2 regions of the Massilia sp. WG5 genome follow, and region 2 is predicted to be linked to the other one. Evidence: predicted binding sites of a transcription regulator. Region 2 holds the regulator's gene; the other holds the start of a gene.
What was found. The regulator sigma-54, encoded in region 2, starts transcription at its own class of promoters, with help from an activator protein. The targets are predictions, from matches to a motif close to TGGCANGNAANCTGCTTT.
Positions count from the first base shown of each region.

Region 1: the regulator sigma-54 is predicted to act here: its motif matches at 1,204-1,221, upstream of AM586_RS08630 (PEP-CTERM sorting domain-containing protein).

Region 1 covers NZ_CP012640.2:1,938,281-1,943,064, reverse strand. Annotated here, with positions in the region: gene AM586_RS08640 (ABC transporter permease) at 1-171, shown strand, start outside; gene AM586_RS08635 (ABC transporter permease) at 161-1,084, shown strand; gene AM586_RS08630 (PEP-CTERM sorting domain-containing protein) at 1,317-2,126, shown strand; gene AM586_RS08625 (ATP-binding cassette domain-containing protein) at 2,179-3,801, opposite strand; gene AM586_RS08620 (glycosyltransferase) at 4,074-4,784, shown strand, end outside.
Region 2 covers NZ_CP012640.2:3,958,044-3,962,827, reverse strand. Annotated here, with positions in the region: gene AM586_RS17710 (enoyl-CoA hydratase/isomerase family protein) at 1-551, opposite strand, end outside; gene hpf (ribosome hibernation-promoting factor, HPF/YfiA family) at 651-1,028, opposite strand; gene AM586_RS17700 (RNA polymerase factor sigma-54) at 1,091-2,575, opposite strand; gene lptB (LPS export ABC transporter ATP-binding protein) at 2,578-3,357, opposite strand; gene lptA (lipopolysaccharide transport periplasmic protein LptA) at 3,354-3,944, opposite strand; gene lptC (LPS export ABC transporter periplasmic protein LptC) at 3,973-4,581, opposite strand; gene AM586_RS17680 (HAD family hydrolase) at 4,595-4,784, opposite strand, start outside.

The DNA of each region.
Region 1 (4,784 bases), 2.0 Mb from region 2:
TCGGCCCAGATCGAGCTGCAGCTGCCCTCGGCCATCACCGGCCTGTTCCAGGGCCTGCTGCTGTTCTACCTGCTGGCGGCCGACCTGTTCATCCATTACCGCTTCAAGCCGCGCGCCGCCCATCCGGCGCCGGCCCTTCCCCTCGCTTCGGAGACCGTGCATGAATCCTGACCTCGTCATTGCCTTCCTCGCCAGCACCGCCGGCGCCGCCACGCCGCTGGTGCTGGCCTCGACCGGCGAACTGGTCGCCGAACGCGCCGGCGTGATCAACCTCGGGCTCGAGGGCATCATGCTGGTGGGCGCGGTGGCCGGTTTCTCCACCACCCTGCATACCGGCTCGCTGGGCCTGGGCCTGCTGGCGGCGCTCGCGGCCGGCGTCGCGATGGCGCTCGTCTTCGCCGTGCTGGTGCTGACCCTGCAGACCAACCAGGTCGCCACCGGCCTGGCGCTGACCCTGTTCGGCCTCGGCCTGTCGGCCTTCCTCGGCCGCGACCTGGTCGGCCAGACCGTCGCGCCGATGCCGCACCTCGACATCCCGGGCCTGTCCGGCCTGCCGTTTGCCGGGCCGCTGCTGTTCCGCTTCGACGCCATGGTCTACGTCTCGCTGGCGCTGGTGGCGCTGGTCGGCTGGCTGCTGGCGCGCACCCGCCTCGGCCTCCTGATCCGCGCGGTGGGAGAGTCGCCGCACAGCGCCCACGCGATCGGCATGCCGGTCGTCCGCCTGCGCTATGCCGCCGTGCTGTTCGGCGGCGCGCTGGCGGGCCTGGGCGGCGCCTACCTGTCGCTGGCGCTGACCCCGATGTGGGTCGAGGGCATGACGGCGGGGCGCGGCTGGATCGCGCTGGCGCAGGTGGTGTTCGCGACCTGGAAACCGCGCGGCCTGCTGCTGGGCGCCTACCTCTTCGGCGGCGTCACCGTGCTGCAGTTCCACGGCCAGGGCTTCGGCCTGGCCATTCCCTCGGAATTCCTGTCGATGCTGCCCTACCTGGCGACCATCGTGGTGCTGGTGATCATCTGCCGCAATCCCCAGACCATCCTGCTGAACAAGCCGATGTCGCTGGGACAGAACTTCAAGGCCGATTGAGCGGAGCGGAGGCCGGCGACATGAGTAAATTTTCTCTTGTGCAATAAAAGTTGTCGAAAAATCTTACACCTGGGTTTTCGTAAAAATGTAAGTTCTTGTTTTTATGATGTATTTACTTTTGGCATGATAGTTGCTTATATTTATCTGCCGATTCCAGAAGTAAATTTGCTTGGACTTCGGTTCACAATTTACAAAAATAGCAACGTCCTCATCACTTAAATACAAAGACAATATGAAAATCCAGAACGCAATCAAAGCAGCATTCGGTGCTCTCCTGATCGGCGCCGCCGCACAAGCTTCCGCTACCGCCGTTACCGCTTCCGGCGCCTCGCTGACCACCGACGCGCTGCTGACCGCCGGCACCTACACGGGCAGCTTCGACCTGTCCTTCCTGCCGAGCCAGTACACTATCAACAGCATCGGCTTCACGTTCAATTTCACGGACAACGTCGACCCGTTCAAGACCGTGACTGAGACGACGACGTCGTTCGATAGCAAGCTCTCGCCCCTTACCGCTTACAACATCACCACCACCACGGTGACCAACACGGGTGTGGCGGAAAGCGTTCAGCTGTCGTTCGGCTCGCTCACCTTGAAGGGCGCAACCGCTGCCGTCAACAAGGTCGACAACGGCACGCCGGTCGACGTGTCCAGGGCTGGCACTGTTTATACGAAGAGCGCCGGCAAGACGGTCTGCACGTGGGCCGAAGCCAGCGCGAAGAACTCCTCGTGCAAGGCAAACGATGGCACCATCGTCGACCGGACCATTAAGAACACCACGACCAACGACTACACCGGCGACATCACGCTGGCGTCCCTGGCATCCTACAAGGACCAGCTGGCTGGCCTGCTGAACAACAAATCGCTGGGCTTCAGCCTCGGCGTGACCGGTGACCTCGTCTTCAAAGGCGGAACCCTGAACATCGACTACACCGACACCACCCCGGCCCCGTCGCAGAGCGTTCCGGAACCGGCTTCGCTGGCGCTGTTCGGCATCGCCCTGATGGGCGTGGCCGGCGTCCGCCGCGCACGCCGCGGCTAAGCACGCGATCGTCCAGAACACCCTGCACGGCCAGCGCCGTGCAGGGTGTTTTTCATTGCAGGACGCAAGGCTGGCCGGGCAGCCAGCCCGCCGGGCCCCAGTCGAGGCGGTGGGTGAGCTTCAGCCCGTCCAGGAAGCGCTCGTCGTGCGACACGACGATGAGCGCCCCCGGCCACGAGGCCAGCATCGCTTCCAGCGCCTCGACGCCGGCGATGTCGAGGTGATTGGTGGGTTCGTCGAGCAGCAGCAGGCGCGGCGCCGGCTCCCGCAGCACGGCGCACAGCAGCGCCCCGCGCATCCTTTCGCCGCCGCTCAGGCTCCCGGAAGGTCGCAGCACGCGGTCCGGCTTCAGGCCGGCCAGCGCCAGGTATTGGCGCAGCCGGCCCTCGTCGATGCCGGTGGCGACGGCGCCCAGCTGATCGCGCAGGCTGCGATCCGGCTCGAGCATCGCCAGATGCTGGTCGAGCAGCACCGATGGCAGCGTGCGGCAGCGGCCCGCGACGGGCGCGATCTCGCCGGCGATGACCCGCAACAGGGTCGACTTGCCGCAGCCGTTCGGCCCGCGGATCGCGATCCTGGCCGCGCCGCTCGCGCCCCAGTCCAGCGGCTGGCGCAGTCCCCACGGCGCCGCCAGTGCTTCCAGCACCAGCGCCGCCTGGCCGTCCGGGATGCGCAGGTCCAGCACCGGAAAGCTGGGCTGCTCGAGTGCGCCGTCCAGGGCGTCGAAGGCGTCGAGCACGTCCTGCTGCACTTCCTCGCGGCGCCGGGCATGGCGTTCGGCGCGCGCGCCCTCGGTCTGCTGGGCCCGCTGGGGCAGGGCGTTGAGGACGATCTTCGGCTGGCCGCCGGCCGCCTTCGCGCGCGCGCCGCGCGCACCCTTGCGCGCCGCGCGCTCGGCTTCCGTGCGCATCGCCGCTGCCGCGCTGCGGCGTTCGACCCGCGCACGTTCCAGCCTCGCTTGCGCCGAGGCCAGTTCGGCGCCGCGCTGCGCCTCCACCTGCGACCAGCCGCCGCCATAGCGCCGCAAGCCGCAGGCATGGACTTCGAGCGTGCGGTCGGCATACTCCAGCAGTTCGCGGTCGTGCGAGATCAGCAACAGGCCGCGTCCGCCGGCGCGCCAGGCCTGCATCTGCGCGATGAGGAAGCGGCGCCGTTCGCGGTCCAGGTGGTTGCCGGGTTCGTCCAGCACCAGCAAGCCGGCCTCGCTGCAGAAGGCGCCGATCAGGGCGAGCAGGGTGCGCTGGCCGCCGGACAGTGCGTCCGGCGCCATCGACTCGTGCAGCCCGGCCTGGCCGAGCATGGCCTGCCAGTGCGCTTCGAGGTCCCAGCGTTCGCCGATGAGGTCGAAGTCCTCGTCGCGCGCTTCGCCCGCCGCCAGCCGGCGCAGGGCGCCCAGCGGGGCGTCGAGGCCGGCCAGTTGCGCGAGACGCGTGGCGCGGGCGGGGCCGGCCTGCTGTTCGACGTGACGAACCGCAACGGCGCGCTCGACGCGGCCTTTCGCCGGTTCCGCCAGGCCGGCGACGACGCGTCCGAGCGACGACTTGCCGCTGCCGTTCGGGCCGATCAGGGCGACGAGTTCCGCGCCCAGCGTGTCGTGAATGTCGTGGAACAGGATGCGCCCGTCGGGAAGGGCGATGTCGACCCCGTGCAGGGCCAGGAGGAAAGGGTGGGCCATGAGCAGTCCTTGTAATGCAGTCGAAGCCGCGCCTGCTTTCAGACGAAAGCGGCGATGAGGTTTCAGTGCTGTCGCGATCTCGCGAGAGCGGGCATTACAGGCGCATGGGTGGAATCCTCCATTGATGGGAACCGCGATTCTAGCAGCTTGCGAACTCACCTCCAACCGGATAGCGGTGTAAAGTCTGGTTTCTTCCGCGCCCCGGCATACGGCAGGCGCAGGTTTCATCAGGAGAGTTCAGCATCGCTACCCCGGCACATCCCAGGCACTTCGTGGTCGTCACCATCGGCTCCGCCGGCGACCTGTTTCCCTTCATGGCGATGGCGCTGACCCTGCGCGACGCCGGCCATCGCGTCAGTTTCCTCGCGCCCGCGCAGCACGAACCGTATGTGCGCGGCACCGGCCTGCCTTTCGTCGGCCTGCCCGCCGACCCTGCCGTGCTGCTCGACCCCGACCTCTGGCATCCGACGCGCGGCTTCGGCGTGGTCTGGCGCGCGACGCGCCCGGCGATGGCGGACATCGTGCCCTTCGTCGACGCGCTGCCGCGCGACGAAGCGGTGGTGCTGCTGGTGCATCCACTGGCCCTGCCCGAGGCGGACCTGTGCCGCGCCGCGCGTCCCGGGCTGAAGGTGGCGGCGGCCTACCTGGCGCCGCAGAACCTGCCGACCGTGCACGATCCGCTGATGCTCGGTCCCTGGCCGGTACCGCACTGGGTCCCGCCCGGCCTGCGGCGCTGGCTGCTGCGGCGCCTGGCGGCGCGCTTCATCGATCCGGTGGCGCTGCCGGACGTGAACGCGGCGCGGACGGCGCGCGGCATGCCGCCGGTGCCCGGCATGCTCGAGCACCTGTTCGCAGTGCCGGACCTGTCGGTGACCCTGTTCCCCGAGTGGTTCGCGCCGACCCAGCCGGACTGGCCCAAGCCCTTGTACCGCGCCGACTTTCCCCTGTTCGACCCGCACCCGGACGCGCCCCTGTCGCCCGCG
Region 2 (4,784 bases):
ACGTAGAGGGCATCGGCGGCGCCGATGGTGTTGCCGGTCAGGCCCAGGTACATGCCGAGCGCGCCCGGCGCATGCGACAGGAAATGGCTGCCGCCGACGTCCGGGAACAGGCCGATGTTCACCTCGGGCATCGCCATCTTCGTGCGTTCGGTCACGACGCGCAGGCCGCTGTCCGGGCCGCCTTGGGCGATGCCCATGCCGCCGCCCATAACCACCCCGTCCATCAGCGCAATATACGGTTTCGGATAGAAATGGATCAGGTGGTTCAGCGCGTATTCTTCGGTAAAGAAGTCTTCCAGCAGCGCACTCCCGCCCGTCGGCGTGGCATGCCCGGCCTGGTGGAAGAAGCGGATGTCGCCGCCCGCGCACAGGGCTTTTTCGCTGGTGCTCTTGATAATGACGGCGTCGACGCCGGCCTCGTCGCGCCAGGCCAGCAGGGCTGCCGTCAGCGCGCGCACCATGTCCAGCGACAGCGAGTTCAGGGCCTTGGGCCGGTCCAGGGTAATGATGCCGGTGCCGTTGGCGACGCGGGTCTGCACGTATTCGCTCATGTCTCTTTGTTATTCATGAAATGGAAAACGGCATTCTAGCGCCCAACAAACGAAAAGGGCGCCAATGCGCCCTTAGTCCTTGCTGTGCCTGCGGAATGATCACGCTGCGGCGGCAGCTTCTCCTCCCTCAATGGACTCGTTGGATTCGTTGCTCATGCGTTTCAGCGGAGTGTTACTGTGATTCTGAAGCATCTGCTTGTACTTCTGGACTTGCCTGTCGAGGCGGTCCATCAGCATGTCGATCGCGGCGTAGAGGTCGTGTGCGGCGCTCGCAACGTGAACGATCTTCCCAGCAACGCGCAAGTTGATCTCGGCCTTCTGGCGTTTTTCTTTCTCGGTGAGATTGTCTATGCAGAGGATGACGTGGGAGTCGATCACTTGATCGAAATGGCGGGTGATGCGTTCAAGCTTGTTCTGTACGTATTCTCGGATTGCTGGGGTTACATCGAGATGATGTCCGCTGATAGTGAGATTCATACACACTCCTTTGAAGATGCGCTGCCAGGACATGCGCGCATCTTGCGCAGCTGGGCAGCTTGTTACAAGGATTTGCGAAGGCTAACGGGCGGGATCTTCAGCGCCTCACGGTATTTCGCGACCGTGCGGCGTGCGATAACCATTCCCTGTTCCCCTAGCATCTCCGCGATCTTGCTGTCGGATAAAGGGTTCTTGGGGTCTTCTGCTCCTGTGAGTTGTACGATAAGAGCCCGGATCGCGGTCGAGGATGCTTCGCCTCCTGCCTCGGTCGCGACGTGACTCCCGAAAAAGTACTTCAGCTCAAACATGCCGTGCGGCGTCAGCATGTATTTCTGCGTTGTGACGCGAGAAATTGTGCTCTCGTGTAGACCTAGTGTATCAGCTATCTCACGTAAAACAAGGGGCCGCATGGCAACTGCGCCGTGGGAGAAAAAGTTCCGCTGGCGCTCGACGATTGCTTGCGCTACACGCAGGATCGTGTCGAAGCGCTGGCGCATGTTCTTGATGAGCCACTTCGCTTCTTGCAATTGTGCATTCAGCTGCGACTCCGATTTTCCCTGCTTCATCAAGGCAGCGTAGATGCTGTTCACGCGCAGGCGCGGCATCACTTCCGGATTCAGCTGCACGCTCCAGCCGTCCTTCGCGCGGCGCACGATCACGTCCGGCACCACGAAGTCGGAGACGTCGGAAGCGAAGGCCGCGCCCGGATGCGGATTGCACTGGCGGATCACGGCCTGGGCTTCGCGCAGGTCTTCGTCGTCGCAGTCGAGGGCCTTCTTGAGCTTGTTGAATTCGCGCTGCGCGAACCAGGTCAGGTAGCGTTCGACGATGGTCAGCGCCATGCGCCGCGTCACCATCGGCACGCCGGGCATGCGGCGGATCTGCAGCGCCAGGCATTCGGCGGCGCTGCGGGCGCCGACGCCGGGCGGGTCCATGCTCTGCACCAGCGACAGGGCCGTGCGCAGTTCGTCGAACTCGATCTCCAGTTCGGGCGGCATGCGCGCATGCAGCTCGTCCAGCGATTCCTCGAGGTAGCCGTTGTCGTCGAGGGTATCGACGACGATCTCGACCAGCGCGCAGTCGCGCGGCGAGATGCAGGTCAGGCGCACCTGTTCCATCAGGTGTTCACGCAGCGAGACCGGGCTGGCTTCCAGCTGCGGGCGGCCGTCTTCGTCCTCGCCGCCGTTGCCGGAGCGGCCCGGCTCGCCCCATTCCATGTCGTGCTCGGCGCCGCCGGCCTCGCCGCTGTCGCCGCCCTCGCCCTCGCCGCCGGCGTTGTCCTTGCCCTCCTCGCCCTGGCTCTGGGCGGGCGGCGCGTCAGGCGTGGTGGAGGTCGAGGCGCCGTTGTTGATGGCGCCGTCCGCCAGCAGGCGCACGGAGCGGTCGAGCGGATCGTCGAGGCGCTCGAGCAGCGGATTGTCGCTCAGTACCTGCTCGATCTCCTGGTGCAGCTCGAGAGTGGACAGCTGCAGCAGCCGGATCGACTGCTGGAGTTGCGGCGTCAGCGCAAGGTGCTGTGATGTCTTGAGTTGCAGCGTCTGTTTCATGGCTACATCCGGAAGTGTTCACCCAGGTAGACGCGGCGGACCGATTCGTTGGCGATGATATCGTCAGGACGTCCGGAAGCCAGCACCGCGCCCTGGTTGATGATATACGCGCGATCGCAGATGCCAAGCGTCTCGCGCACATTGTGGTCGGTAATCAGCACGCCGATCCCGCGCTCCTTCAGGAAGCGCACGATGCGCTGGATCTCGATCACCGCGATCGGATCGACGCCGGCGAAGGGTTCGTCCAGCAGCACGAAGCGCGGGTCGGTCGCCAGCGCGCGCGCGATCTCCACGCGGCGCCGCTCGCCGCCCGACAGCGACAGCGCCGGGTTCTCGCGCAGCTTCTCGATCTGCAGGTCGGCCAGCAGCTCGTCCAGGCGTTCCTGGATGCGCGCCTTGCCCAGCGGCTTGCCGTTCTCGCGCTGCAGTTCCAGCACGGCGCGGATGTTCTCCTCCACCGTCAGCTTGCGGAACACCGAGGCTTCCTGCGGCAGGTAGGACAGGCCCAGCATGGCGCGCCGGTGGATCGGCAGGCTCGTGATGTCGGTGCCGTTGATGACGATGGAACCGGCGTCGGCCGGCACCAGGCCCACGATCATGTAGAACGAGGTGGTCTTGCCGGCGCCGTTCGGGCCGAGCAGGCCGACCACCTCGCCGCAGGCGACCTGCAGCGAGACGTCGCGCACCACCAGGCGCTTGCCGTAGCTTTTCTGCAGCCCCTTGACGACCAGGGTGCTGCCGGCGCCGGTGACGGCGGCGGCGTCTGCGTGGACATCCATCATTGCTTGGCTGCTCCCGACGGTGCTGCGGCCGGCGCCGCAGCGGGTGCCGCAGCGGGCGGACTACGGCGCGGTGCGATGATGATGGTGCTGCGCCCGCCGCCCGGCTTGCTGTCGCCGCTGGCGTCGTTGTGCACGTTCGCCTGCTCGGTGCGGTTGTCGTAGGAGATGAAGGGGCCGTTCACTTCGCTCGTCATGCGCTTGCCTTCGAGCTGCTTGACGACGGCGTTCGAGAACAGCTTGACCACTTCGGTGCGCTCGTCGTATTCGATACGCTGGGCCTGGCCCTCGGTCCACAGGTCGGGCCCGCCGTCGCGCTTCTGGCGGAAGCTCGCGATTTTTCCTGGCGCGGCGGTCAGCACCAGGATCATGTAGCCTTCCGGCGATTCCTTCATCACGGCCTTGTCCGACTTGATCAGCAGCGTGCCGCGCGTCAGCACGACATTGCCGGTCAGGGTGCGGGTCTGGGTGACCTCGTCGAGGTGGCCGTTGTCGAAGTCGACCTGGGCCTGCTTGAGCGAATCAGCGCGCTCCGCGCTGGCGGTAAGGCTTGCCAGCGAGAGAGCGGCGACGGCGAATATTTTTTTCATTGGATGCGAATCCTTTCAGGTTGTCCTGTCAGCGTGCGCTACGCGGCGGATAAATAATGCGGCCGCGCCCGCCCAGGTCCAGCTGCTGCGTGGCGTTGTTGGCCACCATGCCGACGCCGGTCGCGGAAGCGGCGCCGAGCGTCATCTGGATCGGCTTGTCGGTCTTCGAGATCTCCTCGTCCGGCAGCACGGTCAGCGCCTCGGTGCGGATGCGCATGGGCTGCGTGGTCGCGCTGCCCGGACGGGTGATGTCGACGTTGCCGACCAGGTCGATCTGGTTCTGGTCCTGGTTGACGTGCGCGGTGTCCGCCGTCATGGTCATGTGCGGATGGTCCACGCTCAGGCTCTGCACCACCGGCTTGTCGATCACCGAGGTGTTGTTGGCCGGTCGGTGGGTCAGGCGCTCGCCCGAGATCACGTAGCGCGGCTGGCCGGTTTCCGACATGCGCACGAAGCTGAAGTTGTCGATGATGTAGTCGGGATCGTTGCCCACGTTGACGTTGTGCACATCGTCGCCACCGCGCATCACCTGCACCAGCCAGAAGCTGCCGAAGGCGAAGAACAGCGCCGCCAGCATCAGGGCCAGCAGGCGCCAGCGGTGCGCGGTACGCTTGTTGACGTAGGTGGTGGTCGCCATGGCTTGCGTGGGATTATCCAAAATACGGCGCCATTGCCTGTTCGTAGCTGCCCTGGGCGCGCATCAGCATGTCGCAGACTTCGCGCACGGCGCCGCGGCCGCCCGGGTTCTTCGTGACGTAGTGGGCGCGGTACTGCACTTCCGGATGGCCGCTCGGCACCGTCACCGCAAAACCGACCCGGGTGAACAGCGGCAGGTCGATC